3 regions of the Streptomyces sp. NPDC060035 genome follow, and region 2 is predicted to be linked to each of the others. Evidence: riboswitches for the same ligand, from Rfam matches in the RefSeq annotation. Region 2 holds a riboswitch; each other region holds the start of a gene.
What was found. A riboswitch is a leader RNA that binds a small molecule or an ion and turns the genes downstream of it on or off. The one in region 2 is predicted to bind thiamine pyrophosphate.
Positions count from the first base shown of each region.

Region 1: it holds a riboswitch for thiamine pyrophosphate, as region 2 does, so the genes downstream of both, thiC (phosphomethylpyrimidine synthase ThiC) here and ACFWBQ_RS36270 (thiamine ABC transporter substrate binding subunit) in region 2, are expected to answer to the same signal.
Region 3: it holds a riboswitch for thiamine pyrophosphate, as region 2 does, so the genes downstream of both, thiO (glycine oxidase ThiO) here and ACFWBQ_RS36270 (thiamine ABC transporter substrate binding subunit) in region 2, are expected to answer to the same signal.

Region 1 covers NZ_JBHWVO010000009.1:77,175-83,134, reverse strand. The annotation lists gene ACFWBQ_RS16565 (metallophosphoesterase) at 1-397, shown strand, start outside; gene ACFWBQ_RS16560 (hypothetical protein) at 580-1,404, shown strand; gene ACFWBQ_RS16555 (DUF805 domain-containing protein) at 1,534-1,890, opposite strand; gene thiC (phosphomethylpyrimidine synthase ThiC) at 2,211-4,040, opposite strand; TPP riboswitch at 4,033-4,166, opposite strand; gene ACFWBQ_RS16545 (YibE/F family protein) at 4,238-5,593, shown strand; gene ACFWBQ_RS16540 (SsgA family sporulation/cell division regulator) at 5,651-5,960, opposite strand, start outside.
Region 2 covers NZ_JBHWVO010000044.1:15,513-21,472, forward strand. The annotation lists gene ACFWBQ_RS36255 (SRPBCC domain-containing protein) at 1-401, opposite strand, end outside; gene ACFWBQ_RS36260 (ABC transporter ATP-binding protein) at 472-1,503, opposite strand; gene ACFWBQ_RS36265 (ABC transporter permease) at 1,506-3,119, opposite strand; gene ACFWBQ_RS36270 (thiamine ABC transporter substrate binding subunit) at 3,164-4,261, opposite strand; TPP riboswitch at 4,334-4,450, opposite strand; gene rlmN (23S rRNA (adenine(2503)-C(2))-methyltransferase RlmN) at 4,540-5,646, opposite strand.
Region 3 covers NZ_JBHWVO010000012.1:29,495-35,454, forward strand. The annotation lists gene pknB (Stk1 family PASTA domain-containing Ser/Thr kinase) at 1-1,500, opposite strand, end outside; gene ACFWBQ_RS20160 (thiazole synthase) at 1,629-2,423, opposite strand; gene thiS (sulfur carrier protein ThiS) at 2,426-2,668, opposite strand; gene thiO (glycine oxidase ThiO) at 2,665-3,882, opposite strand; TPP riboswitch at 3,880-3,992, opposite strand; gene ACFWBQ_RS20175 (hypothetical protein) at 4,044-4,385, shown strand; gene ACFWBQ_RS20180 (NAD(P)/FAD-dependent oxidoreductase) at 4,414-5,646, shown strand; gene ACFWBQ_RS20185 (Rv2175c family DNA-binding protein) at 5,713-5,960, shown strand, end outside.

The sequences.
Region 1 (5,960 bases), on a different contig from region 2:
GCATCTGCTGATGCACTCCGACACGACGGCCTACCTCGACTACGGCTCCACCATCGAGGACGTCAACGACACGGTGCACGCCATTCTCACGCGCAACGACGCCGATGAGTGCTGGGACCTCTTCCGCAAGCTCACCAAGCGGTTCGCCTTCCGCGACGAGGGCGGTTCGCAGGCCGTTCGCGAGCTGATGTCGACGTACGGCGGACAGCGCGTCGTGCATGGTCACAGCCCTATTCCGTATCTGCTCGGCGAGGTCGGATCCGAGGACGGCGAGGACAGCGCCCGCCCCGTGGTGGACGGTCCGCACGTGTACGCGGACGGGCTTGCCATCGCCATGGACGGCGGAGTGACCATGGCCGGAAAGCTATTGGTCGTGCAACTCCCCCTGAATGACTGACGCCCATCGGGGAAGACGCATGCACGACCTGACTACGCCGACCACTGGGCCTATTTCCGGAAACCCCCTGTCACCTCGTGCCGTGGGCGCTCTACCATCGGCGTATCAGTAGCAGGCTCTCCTCCGTTTCCGCCCGATTGCCCGGCCCAGGCGGTCGATCAGGCCCTACGGAGCATCGGGGGATGCACATGAAAAGCGCTCCGCACCTGCTGGCCGAGGACCGCCCCGAGTATGAGCGGATCCTTGCCGACTCTCTGCGTCATGCTCGCGAACGCCCGGATCTGGACGGTGTCGGCGACCGGCTCAACACGGAACAGCTGCGGACGATGGCGTTGAACGCCACGGCTCTGATCACCGCAGCCGCGGCGACCGAGTACGAGCACTACGTGAAGGTCCGCGGCGAACTGCGCGGGCCGGCCGATCCGGCGGGCAACGAATCCGCCCTCGGTCCTGCCCCGGACGAAGCGGACCGGGCGGGCGCAGGGACGCTCGCGGTCATCGCCGCGCTGGCCCCGGTGCTCGCGTGCTCCGCCGCCCTCATATTCCTGTTGGTCGGCTATCTCCTGAAGGCGCTCAGCCCTGATCTGGCGTTCGGCGGCACCCTGGTCACCGCCGGATGGTTCTTCGCGGCGGTCGCCGCCGCGGCCATCCTGGTCGCCGCGGTCGGACTCCTCATCACCGCGCTGCGGAACGGAGCCACCGCGCTGCCGGCCGTGGACGACGGGCAGGAGCTGCCCGAGGATGTCGCGCGCGCCAGGGAGGCCTGGCGCCACGCGCTGCTGGAGCGCGGGATCCTGCCCTTCCTGCGGGACGCCCTGGCCGACCCGACCGCGGGGCCGGCCTCGCGGACCCCGCACCGCTCGGCGAACCGGATCCCGAAGATCGGCTACAGCAGACCGGACTTCTCAGGTCCGCAGGACGGCCCCTCGGCCGGGCCGCGTCCCAGCTTCACCAGCCCCGACTTCACCAGCCCCGACTTCGGCGGCCCGGAGCACCAGCCGGAGTGATCCCGGTCGCGATCCGGCACGGCAGCGGCCGTGTCGCGTTCGGGCACGGCAAAGGCCGGGGCAGCTCCTGCTGCACCCGGCCTCAGCGTTCAGTGTGCGGTGGTGCTCCGACCCGGTCGGAGCACCCCGTCAGACTCCCTGGGGAGCAAGCTTGGGGTTCGCGCCGTACTCGTTCGCCTCGTGCGCGCCCTCGGAGCACATGAAGACGAGCAGGATGATGCCGCCCACGAGCGGGACGAACGAGATCAGGAACCACCAGCCCGAACGACCGGTGTCGTGCAGTCGGCGGACGACGACGGCGAGCGAGGGAATCAGCACGGCGAGGATGTAGATGATGTACGGGATCTGCGTCTCGATGGCGACACCGATGCCGAGCAGAACCGCGGCGATGATGACGTTGAAGAGCGCGAACATCCAGTACTCCTTGCGGCGCGCACGACCGCTGAAGCCCGCGTAGTTCTTGAGTACGTTCAGGTACCAGCTCACTGTGTTTCCCTCCCCTGGCGCCCCCGGTCGGGGCGCACACCTTTTCGGCCAAGCACAGCGGAAGGTAAGGCACAGATAAGTAAACGGTCAAGCCAGGACATGCTGCCGCCGAAACATACATCGACCTGCCACGTTTCCGTGTCCCTATCGACGCCGAACGGCCCCTGAAATGAGGTCATCAGAGGAGCCATCATGTGAAATCGGCCATTGCTCATACTCTTCGGACTCAAAGCGGACAACCTGATGAACAGGCGGACGGCGCCGCCCCGGGCACGTAACGCCCAGGACAGCGCCGAGATTTCCTGCGTTCTCGCCCGGCGTCAGTCCGCCAGCGGCAGGTACACCCTGTTGCCGCTCGCGGCGAACTCCTTGGACTTCTCCAGCATCCCCGCCTCGATCTCCTCCTCCGAGGCAGAGGGGAGCAAGTCGGGGGCGAACTGTTCCGTGATGCTCCTGCTGATCTTCATCGAACAGAACTTCGGGCCGCACATCGAGCAGAAGTGCGCCGTCTTCGCCGGCTCCGCCGGCAGCGTCTCGTCGTGGAACTCCCGTGCCGTGTCCGGGTCGAGCGCCAGATTGAACTGGTCCTCCCAGCGGAATTCGAACCGGGCGTCCGACAGCGCGTCGTCCCAGTCCTGCGCCCCGGGGTGACCCTTGGCGAGATCCGCCGCGTGCGCGGCGATCTTGTAGGTGATGACACCGGTCTTCACGTCGTCCCTGTTCGGCAGCCCCAGGTGCTCCTTGGGCGTGACGTAGCAGAGCATCGCCGTCCCCCACCAGGCGATCATCGCCGCACCGATGCCCGAGGTGATGTGGTCGTACGCCGGGGCGACATCGGTGGTCAGCGGGCCGAGCGTGTAGAACGGCGCCTCTTCGCAGATCTCCTGCTGGAGGTCGATGTTCTCCTTGATCTTGTGCATCGGGACATGGCCCGGGCCCTCGATCATCGTCTGGACACCGAACCGCTTGGCGACGGAGTTCAGTTCACCGAGTGTGCGCAGTTCGGCGAACTGCGCCTCGTCGTTGGCGTCGGCGATGGAGCCGGGGCGCAGTCCGTCACCGAGCGAGTAGGTCACGTCGTAGGCCGCGAGGATCTCGCAGAGCTCCTCGAAGTGCTCGTAGAGGAACGACTCCTTGTGGTGCGCGAGGCACCAGGCCGCCATGATCGAGCCGCCTCGGGACACGATGCCGGTCTTGCGGCGGGCCGTCAGCGGGACGTACGGCAGCCGGACACCGGCGTGCACCGTCATGTAGTCGACGCCTTGCTCGGCCTGCTCGATGACGGTGTCCTTGTAGATCTCCCAGGTCAGCTCCTCCGCCCGGCCGTCGACCTTCTCCAGCGCCTGGTAGAGCGGAACGGTGCCGATCGGCACGGGGGAGTTGCGCAGAACCCACTCACGCGTGGTGTGGATGTTGCGGCCGGTGGACAGGTCCATGACCGTGTCGGCACCCCACTTGGTGGCCCAGGTCATCTTGTCCACCTCCTCCTCGATGGAGGAGGTGACCGCGGAGTTACCGATGTTGGCGTTGACCTTCACCAGGAACCGCTTGCCGATGATCATCGGCTCGATCTCCGGGTGGTTGACGTTGGCCGGCAGCACGGCACGTCCCGCCGCGATCTCCTCGCGCACCACCTCGGGCTCCACGTTCTCCCGGATCGCGACGTACTCCATCTCCGGAGTGATCTCGCCGCGGCGGGCATACGCGAGTTGGGTGACCGGCTGTCCGTCGCGACTGCGGCGGGGCTGGCGGGGGCGGCCGGGGAAGACCGCGTCGAGGTTGCGCAGGCCTCCGCGCGGCGATGTGTGCTTGAGCCCGTCGTCCTCGGGTCGTGCGGGGCGGCCCGCGTACTCCTCGGTGTCGCCGCGGGCGATGATCCAGTTCTCCCGCAGGGGAGCGAGCCCACGGCGGACATCGGTCTCGGTGGTGGGATCGGTGTACGGACCCGACGTGTCGTAGAGCGTCACGTCCTTGCCGTTGGTGAGGTGCACCTGACGGACCGGCACCCGGAGGTCCGGGCGCGAGCCCTGGACGTACCCCTTGTGCCAGCCGATGGACTTCCCGGCCTCGTTGTTCGCCGCGTCCTGCGCATTCTGGATGTTCTGCGCATTCTGCTTCGAGGCAGGCGTGCGTGCGTCCGCTGTGGTCATGAGACCTACTCCCTACGCCGGCATTACCCGGTAACAGGTTCGGCGGTCGGCGCAGCGTGTCCCGTACGGATATACGGAGGTCAGCGCCCTCTCAGCCCGGTGCTCCGAGCTCCCGCGTGTGCAAAGGTGCCTCCACGCTAGCCTCCCTGCTGGCGTGCTGGCCAGAGGGCCTCTTCGCTTCTTGGGATGATCGCCCGGTGACGTCCTCCCCGAGCGCCCCCGAACCGCACGGCTCCGAATCCGGCAGCACACAGAGTCATGCGCCCGGCCACACGCACAGCCACGGCCCCGCCGCGCCCGTGTCCAAGCATCTGCGCAAGGTCATCGCCGCCGTGCTGATCCCGTTCGCAGCCGCGGTCGTTGTCGGTCTCGTGGCCTTCTGGCCGGGCGGCGCCCCCTCCCACGAGCGCACGGGTGTCGGCTTCGACCGGCAGACCCAGCAGGGCAAGGTGGTGAAGATCGACAAGGTGGACTGCGCGGACGTGAATGCCGCACAGGTGCCACCGACCGGTGACACCTCGACGCCCTCGGGGCGCGAGGCCGTCGACGAACAGTCGGGGCTGTGCAAGAAGGCCACGATCGAGGTGACGAGCGGCAAGGACAAGGGCCGTACGTTCGTCGAGATCATCCAGCCCGACGCCTCCAGGCAACTGCAGGACGGCCAAGGGGTGGTTGTGGCGTACGCGCCCGACGCGCCCCACGATCTGCAGTACTCGGTGACCGACGTGGACCGTACGTTCCCGATGGCTCTGCTGGCCGGGATCTTCGCCCTCGCGGTGATCGTGGTGGGCAGGCTGCGCGGACTGATGGCGCTGATCGCACTCGCGGTCTCGTTCGCCGTGCTGACGCTGTTCATTCTGCCGGCGATCCTGCAGGGCTCGAATCCGCTGGTCGTCGCGGTGATCGGGGCCAGCGCCATCATGCTGATCGCCCTCTACATGTGCCACGGACCGACCGCACGCACATCCGTGGCCGTCATCGGCACGCTCATCTCGCTGCTGCTGATCGGACTGCTGGGCTCCCTCTTCATCGGCTGGGCACGTCTGAGCGGCAACACGGATGACAACACCGGACTGATTCACGGGCTGTACCCGGACATCGACATGAGCGGCCTGCTGCTGGCCGGTGTCATCATCGGCTCGCTCGGGGTGCTCGACGACGTGACCGTCACCCAGACGTCGGCGGTCTGGGAACTGCACCAGGCAGACCCGACGATGGGCGTGCGGGGGCTCTACCGGGCAGGCATCAGGATCGGGCGCGACCACATCGCCTCGGTCGTCAATACGCTGGTTCTCGCTTACGCGGGCGCCGCACTGCCCCTGCTGCTGCTCTTCTCGATCGCCCAGAGCAGCGTGGGAACGGTGGCCAGCAGCGAACTGGTCGCCATGGAGATCGTCCGGACCCTGGTCGGATCGATCGGGCTGGTCGCCTCGGTGCCGGTGACGACGGTGCTCGCGGCCCTGGTGGTCTCCGCGGACCGCACGGGGCTCGGCGCGGAAGCCGGAGCTCCTGTCCCCGTACGGACCGGGAGGGGCCGACGCCGTAAGGCGTGAGCGCGAACACCGGGCCCACGTGGCACCGGTGTTGCCTGTTCAGCAGGTGGCCCCTGTTCAGCCGGCGTTCTGTTCCTTGGCAAGGATGCGGCCCAGCGCCTCTTCCAGATTGCCGTCGAAGTCACCCAGCGTGTGCTCCTGTCCCAGTGGCACCAGTTTGTCCGTGCGGTCGAGAAATGCCACAAGAGGCGCCGTGCCGGCCCGGAAGAGCGCACGATCCGTGCCGACCTGAAGCCGGATGTGTACATCCGAGAGCCCCTCGGGCTCGGTCGGGCCGATGTGCACATCGCCGTCGCCGCTCGGGTTGTTGAGACCGTCGAGCAGCAGCTCACGGCCGAAGGCCCAGGTGACGGGGGCGTCACCCGGC
Region 2 (5,960 bases):
TCCTCGGCCGCCGCGTACTGCTCGGGCGTGAGATCGCCGCCGCGCTGCTGGAAGACCATCTCCGTGGACTTCCTGCTGCGTTCGGTGAAGGTGACCGTGACGATCTCGCCCTCCTCGTCCGCGGGCGCGAGCCTGTCCTTCAGCGTGAAGACGAGGCGCTCGGGCGCGGACACCTCCCGGTACACGCCGTGGAACGGCATCTCCGCGCCGGGCACGACGATGACCAGGCTCCACTCACCGCCCGGAGTGACATCCAGCGACACCCGGTCCAGCGGCACGTCCGCGTCGCCGCCGTACCAGGCGGCGAAGTCCTCGGGGACCGTCCAGGCTGCGAAGACCCGATCCCGCGGTGCCTCGACGACGCGGGTGATGTCGATGCCCTCGCGCGCTGACTCAGTCATGATCCCTGTCCTTTTCGACGATCCCGTGTCCAGGGGATCAGGCTCCGGGGAGCACCGCCAGCCGGAAGGGTCAGACCTCGTCGGCCGGGGACAGGACCACCGTCTCCGCCGCGTCGAACGTCACGCCCACCGTGGCACCCTCCTGCGGGGTGTCCCGCAGCCCGCATTCCGCCTCCAGCACGGGCCCGTCGCCGGGGTGCAGGGTCACGGCGACATGGTGGCCCCGGAAGGTACGCACACCCACCGTGCAGCGCAGCCCGTCCTGCGCGCCGCCGATCCGTACCCCGGCCGGCCGGACCAGCAGTTCGCACCCGCCCTGGGGCGAACCGTCCGGCACCGGCACCGTGCCCCAGGGCGTGTCGGCGGCCGCACCGGTCACCGTCGCGTCCACCACGTTGTCGAAGCCGAGGAACCGGGCGACGAATGCGGAGGCCGGGCGCTGCCAGACCTCCAGAGGGGTCCCCGCCTGGGCGATCCGGCCGTCCCGCATGACCACCACCCGGTCCGCGAGGGCGAAGGCCTCGCCCTGGTCGTGGGTGACGGCGAGCACCGTCGTACCGAGCCGGCCGAAGAGGGTGCGCAGTTCGACGACGAGCCGTTCGCGCAGACTCCGGTCGAGCTGCCCGAGCGGCTCGTCCAGCATCAGCAGTTTCGGGCGGGGTGCGAGCGCCCGGGCGAGGGCCACGCGCTGCTGCTCACCGCCGGACAGGGCGGCGACGGCCCGTCGTCCGGCGCCGGGCAGGCCGACGAGGTCGAGGAGCTCGTCGGCCATGCGGTCACGCTCGGCCCGGGAGACGCCGTGCATCCGCAGCCCGAACGCGACATTCGCGCCGACGTCCCGGTGCGGGAACAGCTGGTGGTCCTGGAACATCAGCCCGACCCCGCGCCGGTGCACGGGCACAGAGGCCTGGTCGGCGCCGTCCAGGAGCACCCGGCCGCCGTCCATCGGCTGCAGCCCGGCGACGACCCGCAACAGCGTGGACTTGCCGCTGCCGCTCGGTCCGAGGACACAGACGATCTCGTGGTCGGCGACCTCCAGGTCCACCGCGTCCAGCGCGGTCCGCTCGCCGAAGCGGACCGTGGCCGAATCCAGTGCCAGCATCTCTAGAACTCCCCGGATCGGTCGGTGCGGATTCGTTCGAGCAGGAGCAGCGACGCCGCGCAGACGAGCATCAGGATCGTGCTGAGTGCCATCGCCTGCCCGTAGTTGAGCTCCCCGGACCGCCCCAGCAGCCGGGCCACGGCAACCGGCAGTGTGGGGTTGTCGGGGCGTGCGATGAACACGGTCGCGCCGAACTCACCGAGCGACACGGCGAACGCGAAGCCCGCGGCCACGAGCAGCGCCCGGCGCACCAGCGGCAGATCGACTTCGCGCCAGGCCCGCAGCGGCGAGGCACCGAGCACCGCCGCCGCCTCCCGCAGCCGGTCGTCGACCGCGCGCAGGACGGGCAGCATCGTCCGCACGACGAAGGGGACGCCCACCAGCGCCTGGGCGAGCGGAACGAGAATCCAGGACGTCCGCAGGTCCAGCGGCGGCTCGTCGAGCGTGATCAGGAAGCCGAAGCCGACGGTGACCGCGGACACCCCGAGCGGCAGCATCAGCAGCGCGTCGAAGCCGCGCACCAACGGTCCCGCCCGCCTCGTGAGGGCCGCCGCGGCGAGACCGCCGATCGCGAGTGCGATCAGGGTCGCGACCAACGCGTACCCCAACGAGTTCCAGATGGCTTCCAGCGGCGGGACCAGGAAGGTGGAGCCGCTCGCATCGGCGGACTGCAGGGCGCGGTAGAAGCCGAAGCCATAACCGCCGGAGGTGTCCAGGGAGCGTTCCACCAGCACACCGAGCGGCACCACGATGAGCAGCGCGACAGTCAGCAGTACCCCGCCGAGCAGCGCCCGCTGCCCGGCCCCGCGCGGTCGGCGGGCGGTCTGCGCCGGGTCGACGAGCTTCAGCGCGGTCTCCCGGCGCCGTACGGTCCACGCGTGTACGGCGAGGATCCCGCCGACCGCGGCGAACTGCACCAGGGTCAGCACGGCGGCCGTCGGCAGATCGAGCAGCTGGGCGGTCTGCCGGTAGATCTCCACCTCCAGCGTGGAGTACGCAGGACCGCCGAGGATCTGGACGACTCCGAAGGAGGTGAACGTGAAGAGGAAGACCATCAGGGCCGCTGCGGCCACGGCCGGGGCCAGCGCGGGCAGGGTCACCCGCCGCCAGGCCGCGAGGCGTCCGGCGCCGAGCACCCGGGCAGCCTCCTCCTGACGGGGGTCGAGCTGCGACCACAGGCCGCCGACGGTCCGTACGACGACCGCGTAGTTGAAGAAGACGTGCGCGAGGAGGATCGCCCACACCGTGGTGTCGAGCCGGACGCCCCACAGCTCGTCGAGGAATCCGCCACGTCCCAGCAGGGCCAGGAACGCCGTACCCACGACGACGGTCGGCAGGACGAACGGCACGGTCACGACGGCACGCAGCAGTTGCTTGCCGGGGAAGTCGAACCGGGCGAAGACATAGGCGCCCGGCAGCGCGATCAGCAGGGTGAGCGCGGTCGACGCGAGGGCCTGCCAGGTGGTGAACCAGAGGACGTCGAGGATGTCCGGCCGGCTCAGCACCTCGCCGATCCGGCCGAACTGCCAGACGCCGTCCGCCTTCAGCCCCCGTCCGACGATCGCGACGACGGGGTAGGCGAAGAACAGCGCGAAGAACGCGACGGGCACGGCCATGAGCCCGAGCCGCACCGCGTTCCCCCTCCACGAGGGCCGAGCGGCTACTTCACGACGAGCGAGGACCACGACTGGACCCACTGCTCACGGTTCTTGGCGATCTTCTCCGGGTCCACCGTCGCCGGCTTGTCGACCGTCGCACCGAACTTCGTGAAGAGTTCCGGCAGCGCCGCGTCCTTCGCGACCGGGTTCACGAACATGTTCAGCGGCATGTCCTCCTGGAACTGCTTGCTGATGAGGAAGTCCAGCAGCACCTTGCCGCCCGCCTCGTTCTTCGCACCGTTCAGCAGGCCGGCGAATTCGATCTGGCGGAAGCAGGTTCCGGTGGCGACACCGGTCGGTGCCTCGGTGGGCTGCGGCTCCGCGTACAGCACCTCGACGGGCGGGCTGGAGGCGTACGAGACGACGAGCGGCCGGTCGGCCTCGGTCTTCTTGCCGCCCGCGGAGCCGGAGAACTCCTCGTTGTACGCCTGCTCCCAGCCGTCGACGACCTTGACGCCGTTGCTCTTCAGCTTCTTCCAGTAGTCCTGGTAGCCACTCTCGCCGTAGGTGGCGACGGTGCCGAGGAGGAAGCCGAGGCCGGGCGAGGAGGTCGCGGCGTTCTCGGTGACGAGAAGGTTCTTGTACGCGGGCTTCAGCAGGTCGTCGAACGACTGCGGCGGCGCGAGCTTCTTGTCGGCGAAGTACTTCTTGTCGTAGTTGACGCAGATGTCGCCGGTGTCGACGGGCGTGACCCGGTGCTTGTCCGCGTCCAGCTGGGTGTCGGCCGCAACGCGGTCGAGGCCCTTCGCCTCGTACGGCGTGAACAGTCCGTTGTCCAGGGCACGGGAGAGCAGCGTGTTGTCGACGCCGAAGAACACATCTCCGCGGGGGGAGCCCTTGGTCAGGATCTCCTGGTTGAGCGCGGCACCGGCGTCACCGCTCTTCAGCACCTTGACCGTGTATCCGGTCTCCTTGGTGAACGCCTTCAGAACCGCGTCCGAGGCGTTGAAGGAGTCGTGGCTGACGAGGGTCACGGTCTTGGAACCCTTGGAGTTCCCGGAACCGGAGGCGTCGCCCTCGGATCCGCCGCAGCCCGCGAGCACGGTGACGCCGAGCGCGGCGGCAAGCGCCGTCGCGGCGCACTTCGTGGTGGTGTTCATGGTGATTCCTCCTGGAGGTGACCAGGAAGAGACGCGGCCCTGCCCGCTCGGTGAGCGGGCAGGGCGCAACAGCTTGAGTAAGGTCCGAACTTCCTACCCGGAATGACCCGGGCGAGGTTCAGAGGGTCTGCGGCCGACCTGTCCTCGGTGCCGCACTCTCAGCGCTGTGGCGCTCCCCTGTCGGAATATGAAGTTGATTTTCGGACCAGGCTACACCGGCGCGATCAAGCCGGTGCACCGCCTGTACCGGGCCGCCGTACCGCCGGTAGCGGTCGGTCTCAGCGCTCGGAGGCCGCGAGCTGTCCGCAGGCACCGTCGATCTCCTGACCACGGGTGTCACGGACCGTGACGGGCACACCATGAGCGGCGATAGCCTCGACGAACGCCTTCTCGTCCTCGGGCCGCGAGGCGGTCCACTTGGACCCGGGCGTCGGGTTCAGCGGGATGAGGTTGACGTGCACACGCTTACCCTTGAGCAGTCGGCCGAGCCGGTCGCCCCGCCATGCCTGGTCGTTGATGTCACGGATCAGCGCGTACTCGATGGAGATACGGCGGCCGGACTTGTCCGCGTACTCCCACGCCGCGTCCAGCACCTCCCGGACGTTCCAGCGCGTGTTCACGGGGACGAGGGTGTCGCGCAGCTCGTCGTCCGGGGCGTGCAGCGAGACGGCGAGACGGCATTTGAAGCCCTCGTCGGCGAAGCGCAGCATGGCCGGCACCAGGCCCACCGTGGACACGGTGATCCCGCGCTGCGAGAGCCCGAGGCCGTCCGGGTCCGGATCCGTCAGCCGTCGGATCGCTCCGACCACCCGCTTGTAGTTGGCCAGGGGCTCACCCATGCCCATGAAGACGATGTTGGACAGCCGCGCGGGCCCGCCCGGAACATCACCGTCGCGCAGCGCCCGCATTCCGTCCACGATCTGGTGCACGATCTCGGCGGTCGAGAGGTTCCGGTCGAGGCCGGCCTGCCCGGTCGCACAGAACGGGCAGTTCATCCCGCACCCGGCCTGCGACGAGATGCACATCGTCACCCGCTCCGGATACCGCATGAGGACGGACTCGACGAGCGTCCCGTCGTGCAGCTTCCAGAGCGTCTTACGGGTGGTGTCGTCGTCACAGCTGATGTGGCGCACCACGGACATCAGGTCGGGGAAAAGCGCCTCGGCGAGCTTGTCCCGCGAACCGGCCGGGATGTTGTTCCACTGGGCCGGGTCGTGCGCGTACCGCGCGAAGTAGTGCTGCGACAGCTGCTTGGCGCGGAAGGGCTTCTCGCCGATCGCGGCGACTGCTTCCTTGCGCTCGTCGGGCGTGAGGTCGGCGAGGTGCCGCGGCGGCTGCTTGGCTCCGCGGGGCGCGACAAACTGGAGTTCTCCGGGCTTAGGCATGGTTCCTCCAGTGTCGCAGACACGCCGTGGTACCAGAGGTCGTCGCCGGACCGGGTGCAGTGGGGCGCGACGGCGTCCGGTCGCTGTCGGCCGACGTCGGCGGCCCTGTGACGGCTCACGGACCGTCCCGGCCGTGGGTAGGACCGTGACCGATCGCACGGAAGAGGGCAGCTGTATGCGGTGCGGCCACCCCCACCATAAATCGAACACACATATGGATTTTGCGTCCGTGCCCGACCTCACCCGCCCCATGGGTGCAAGTTACACGTATCACCTGCGACCACTGAGATAAAAGTGGATCTCACTCGCTTGCG
Region 3 (5,960 bases), on a different contig from region 2:
CAGGGCGACCGCCGAATCGGGGTGGCGCTCGGTGCCGATGCCGGGATCCGTACGGATCACCTCGCCCCGCGCGATCTCCTCGCTGAACTCCCGGGTCACCATCCCGGGTACCAGGCCGACCTTCTTCAGCTCGCGCCGGGCATCGGCGAGTGCGATGCCCTCGACGTCGGGCACCTGCACGATCTCCGGCCCGCGCGAGATCACCAGCTTCACCGCGTCGTTGCCCCGGATCCGCTCGCCCGATCCTGGATCGCTGCTGATCACCGCGCCGCGATCCACCGTGTCGCTGTAGGAACGCCTGACGCCCCCCACGTCGAGACCGGCGTCCGCGAGCCGCTTCTCCGCCGCATTCTGGGTCTGGCCCAGCAGCGAGGGGACCCGGGTGAACTGCCCCGAGTTGATGTACCAGACGCCCGCACCGACTCCCAGGACCAGCAGGAGGGCGACGAGCGCCGCGTATGCCCCGCGCCGGGATCCTGCGGCGAACGGCCTGCGGCCACCCGTCCGCGGCGGCAGCGGGGGCGTCTCCAGGCGGCTGGTGTGGTGCGCGGTGCCCTGGCCGGCCGGGATCACCCGCGGGATCACACTCGTACGGTCGACGGCGGCGTCATGCGCCTCGGCGACGGCTTGCGGAGGCATCGCGTCCAGCTGGTCCCCGGTCAGACCGGCGCGTACCTCACGGGACCGGGCCAGCAGCGCCACCGCGTCACGGGGCCGGACCTCGGGGTTGCGGGCGGTGGCGCCCGCCACGAGCTCGTCCAGCCCGGCGGCCAGGCCGGGAACCGCACCGGACGGGGCCGGGACGTCCTCGTTGAGGTGCTGGTAGATGACCTGTGCGGCGGTGTCACCGGTGTGCGGCTTGCCGCCGGTCAGCATCTCGTACAGGACGACTCCGCAGGCGTACACATCGGCGCGGGTGTCGGCAGTGCCGTGCTCGATCTGCTCCGGTGCGAGGTACGACACGGTGCCCAGGAGCGACCCGGTGGTGTCCGTGACGGTGCCCACCGCCCGTACGAGACCGAAGTCGGCGACCTTCACCCGGCCGTCGTCCCCTATCAGGACGTTCTCCGGCTTCATGTCGCGGTGGACGAAGCCCGCCCGGTGCGCGGCGCCCAGGGCGGCGAGGACCGGCTCCAGGATGTCCAGTGCGGCCCGTGGCTGCAGGGCGCCGCGCTCACGAAGGACGTCGCGCAGGGTGCACCCGGCGACGTACTCCATCGCCAGGTACACGTACGCGCCCTGGGCGCCCTGGTCGAAAACGGCCACCACATTGGGGTGCGCCAGCAGGGCCACGGACTTGGCCTCGCGGATGAAGCGCTCGACGAAAGCGGCGTCGGTCGCCAGTGCCGGATGCATCACCTTGAGGGCGAGTACCCGGTCGAGACGGGTGTCCACGGCCCGGTAGACCGTGGCCATGCCGCCGACGGCGATGCGCGCATCGATGCGGTAGCGGCCGTCGAGCAGCTGCCCGACGAGAGGGTCCTGGAGGGTCGTATCCACGGGTCGAGTCTACGAGCCACCACGGACACGACGGACGGGCCGGGGCTGCCGGGGGACCGTTCTGAAGCCGAGCCGTGACAGGGACATGTACGTGTTGTGACCGGAGGGCGGCTGCCGGGGCACTCGTGTCAGAAGGCCGGGCGCTCCGGATCCAGCACCGCCCGGCCCTCGGCCGGCGAGGAGGCCTCGGCGAAATGGCGCCGGGGGATCCGGCCGGCCCGGTACGCCAGGCGCCCGCCGTCCACAGCGTGCCGCATCGCAGCGGCCATCAGCTCCGGCTCCTGCGCCCGGGTCACCGCTGAGGCGAGCATCACAGCAGCGCACCCCAGCTCCATGGCCAGCGCCGCGTCCGACGCGGTCCCGGCCCCGGCGTCGAGGATCACCGGAACCCCGGCCTGCTCGATGATCAGCTGGAAGTTGTGCGGATTGCGGATGCCGAGCCCGGAGCCGATGGGGGAGCCGAGCGGCATGATCGCCGCGCACCCCACGTCCTGGAGCTTCCGGGCCAGGACCGGGTCGTCATTGGTGTAGGGAAGGACGGTGAAGCCCTCGTCCGCCAGGGTCTCGGCGGCGTCCAGCAGCTCGATCGGATCGGGCAGCAGGGTCCGCTCGTCGGCCACGACCTCCAGCTTGATCCAGTCGGTGCCGAGGGCCTCCCGGGCAAGCCGGGCGGTGAGCACGGCCTCGCCCGCGGTGAAACAGCCGGCGGTGTTGGGCAGGACGCGGATGGAGAGCCGCTCCAGTACGGAGAGCACCGAGCCCTGCACGGTCGGGTCGAGGCGGCGCATCGCGACGGTGGTCAGCTCGGTTCCCGAGGCGATCAGGGAGCGCTCCAGCACCTCGAGACTGGGCGCACCGCCCGTTCCCATGATCAGCCGGGACGTGAAGGTGGTGGAGCCGAGCGTGAAGAGATCGTCCGACATGGTCAGCCTCCCTGAACCGCGGTGAGGACCTCGATGCGGTCACCGTCGCCCAGTGCGGTGGCGGACCACTGGCTGCGCGGCACGACGGCCTCGTTGACCGCCGCGGCGACACCGGAGTGTGCCGTGGTCAGGGTCGCGACCAGCGTGCTCAGCGCGGTATCGGCCGGGACGGTGCGGAGTTCCCCGTTGACGGATACGGACACGGAGGCAGACGCAGAAACGCCGGTGGGCAGGGGCTCTGTCATGCGGGCTGCTCCTGAGGTGCTGGGGAGAGGGCTCCGGGAGAAGGGTTCCGGGAGGCGGGGCCCCGGCGGGAGGGCGCGAACCGGCTCGGTGCGAAGGGGCGGGCCTCGGCGGGCAGTTCGCCGGTGGTCAGCACGTGGGCCATCACGTCACCGGTGAGGGGCGTCAGCAGCACCCCGTTGCGGTGGTGGCCGGTGGCGAGGTGCAGGCCGGGCAGCGCCGTCGGACCCAGCAGCGGGGCGTTGTCCGGAGAGGCGGGGCGCAGGCCCGCGCGGGTCTCGGTCAGCGGCAGCTCGGTGATGCCCGGCACCAGCTCGTGGGCGTCGCGCAGCAGTTCGTAGACCCCGCCCGCGGTGACCGTGGTGTCCCAGCCCATCTCCTCGCTGGTCGCGCCGACGACCAGCTCGCCGTTGGCGCGCGGGACGAGATAGACGTGGCTGCCGCGGACCACGGCCCGTACGGTCCGGCTGAGGAAGGGGGCGTACGCGGGCGGCACGGCCAGCCGCAGCACCTGCCCCTTGACCGGGCGGACCGGTGGCACGATCTCCTCGGGGAGCCCGGCGAGCCTGCCGCTGAGGCTGCCGGCGGCCAGCACGACCTGGTCGGCGCTCAGCTGCGTACCGTCCGCGAGGACCGCTCCGGTCGCACGGCCGCCCGTCACGGAGAGCCGTTCGGCCCGGGCCCGGTGGAAGACCACTCCGGCCCGTTCGCACGCGGTGACCAGCGCCGAGGCCAGCCGACGGGGATCCACCTGGTGGTCGCCGTCGGCCCGCAGCCCGCCCCGCACGCCGGGGGCGAGCATCGGCTCCAGCCGGCGGCACTCGCGGCCGGTCAGCCACTCCGAGGCCAGTCCCGAACGCTGCTGCAACGCGTGCAGCTCCCGCAGATGGGCCCGGTCGTCGGAGTCCAGCGCGACGGCCAGCGTGCCGCAGGCACGGAAGCCGGTCTCCTGCCCGCTCGCTTCTTCCAGCTCGGCCACGAACGCCGGATAGCGCGCGGCGGAGGCGACATTGAGGGCGAGCAGCGTCTGCTCGCCGTAGTGGAGTTCGGTGACGGCGGCGAGCATGCCGGCCGCGACCTGGGCGGCCCCGCCGCCCGGTTCGGGATCGGCGACCGCGACGGACATTCCGCGCCCGGCCGCCCGCCAGGCGGTCACCAGACCGATGATGCCGCCCCCGACAACCAGGACGTCGGATCCGTTTCCGGAGATGCGCATGGGCGTCCAGCCCCTCCCTTCGCCGGCATGACCCGGATCAGGTTCGTACGGTCGGAGGCCGGTCAGCCTCCCTCTCAGCCCGGTGCGTCCGGGCTCCCGCGAGTGCCTTACGTTGGCCACCCTAAACCCCGCCACCCGTAGCCAGTAAGGGAGCAGCCGCCGTGGCCCGTTCACTCGACGGACTCGTCCTCTCGCCCGTCGCCGACCAGGCGCCCGGCCAGGTGGGCACCCGCACCCGCTTCACGTACCGGGAGCGGGAGGGCCGGATCTGGGCCGAGTACACGGGCGGTGACGTCGTCCGCGGCCATCTCGTCGGCACCCGGCAGGGCGACACCCTGGACTTCCGGTACGTGCAGCTGAAGCAGGACGGAACGACTTCCGGCGGTCACTGCGTCTCGACCGTCACGGATCTTCCCGACGGCCGGGTGCGGCTGGACGAGCGGTGGGAGTGGGAGTCCCAGGAGGGCAGCGGGACGAGTGTGGTGGAGGAGCTCGTCGGCTGACGGAACGTCAGGTGGCTAGGGTGGCCGGGTGAGTGAGCAGACGGAACACCGGGAAGCAGGACAGCGGCCACGCCGGGTCGTGATCGTCGGCGCGGGCATGGCCGGCGTGCAGACCGCTGTGGCCCTGCGCGAACAGGGCTTCGCCGGCCCGGTCACCCTGATCGGCGCGGAACCGCACCAGCCGTACGACAGGCCGCCCCTGTCGAAGGCGGTCCTGCTCGGCCTGGCCGAGGACTCGGCGTTCGACATCGACTTCGAGGCGCTGGACATCACCCTGCGACTGGGGCTCGACGTGAGCGGCCTGCGCGCCGCCGCCCACGAACTGGACACTCCTCAGGGCCCCGTCCCGTACGACGTGCTGGTCCTCGCCACCGGGGCCGAGCCCGTCGTCCTGCCCGGCGCGGAGGGTGTTCCCGGCGTCCACCTGCTGCGCACCGTCGACGATGCCGCACGGCTGCGGCCCGTCCTGGAGCGGCAGCACGACGTCGTGGTCGTGGGGGCCGGCTGGATCGGTGCCGAATTCACCACCGCCGCCCGCGCCGCGGGCTGCGCGGTCACCGTCGTCGAAGCCGCGGAACGCCCCCTCGCGGGCACCCTGCCCGCCGAGGTCGCAGCTCCTATGGCCCGCTGGTACGCCGAGAGCGGAGCCGAACTCCTCACCGGTGCACGGGTGGCGCGGGTCGACCCCGGCGCCGTCCACCTGACGGACGGCCGGGTGATCCCCGCCGGAGCGGTGATCGTGGGCATCGGCGCCCGGCCCGCCACCGGCTGGCTGGCCGGCTCCGGCATCGCACTGGGCCCGGACGGCTCGGTCACTGCCGACGGCTCGCTGCGTACCTCCCTGCCCGACGTCCACGCGGTGGGTGACTGCGCCTCCTTCCCCTCCGCCCGCTACGGCGAGCGTCTGCTCGTCCACCACTGGGACAACGCCCTCCAGGGGCCCCGGACGGTCGCCGCCGCCATCGCGGACGGCCGGTACCGGACGTACGACCCGGTGCCCTACTTCTGGTCCGAGCAGTTCGGCCGTTTCGTGCAGTACGCCGGCCACCACGCCGGTGCCGACACCATGCTGTGGCGGGGCGACCCGGCGGACCCGGCATGGACGGTCTGCTGGCTGCGCGAGGGCGTCCTGGTGGCGGTGCTGGCCGTCGGCCGGCCGCGTGACCTCGCCCAGGCGCGCAAACTCGTCGAGGCCGGGGCGCGCCTCGATCCGGTGCGGGCCGCGGACCCTTCCGTACCGCTGAAAGCGGCAGCTCTGTAGGACCCGGGTGCCCCTTACGGGCGGCCCGGCTACCGACTGTCGGTCCGGGATGGCAGGCTTGTCCCTGTGACCGAGATTGACGCAAAGATCGATGTTCTCGTCCCTGCCTGGCTCCACCTTCCCGACATCGCGGAAATGCTCGATGTCGAGGTGACGCGTGTACGGCAGCTGGTCAAGGAGGGCCAGCTCATCGCCGTACGACGTGGTGAGAGGCGGACGCTCCAGGTGCCTGCCGCCTTTATCGACGGCGACAAGGTGGTCAAGGGTCTCGCAGGGACCCTGACGCTCCTGAGGGACGACGGCTACAGCGACGA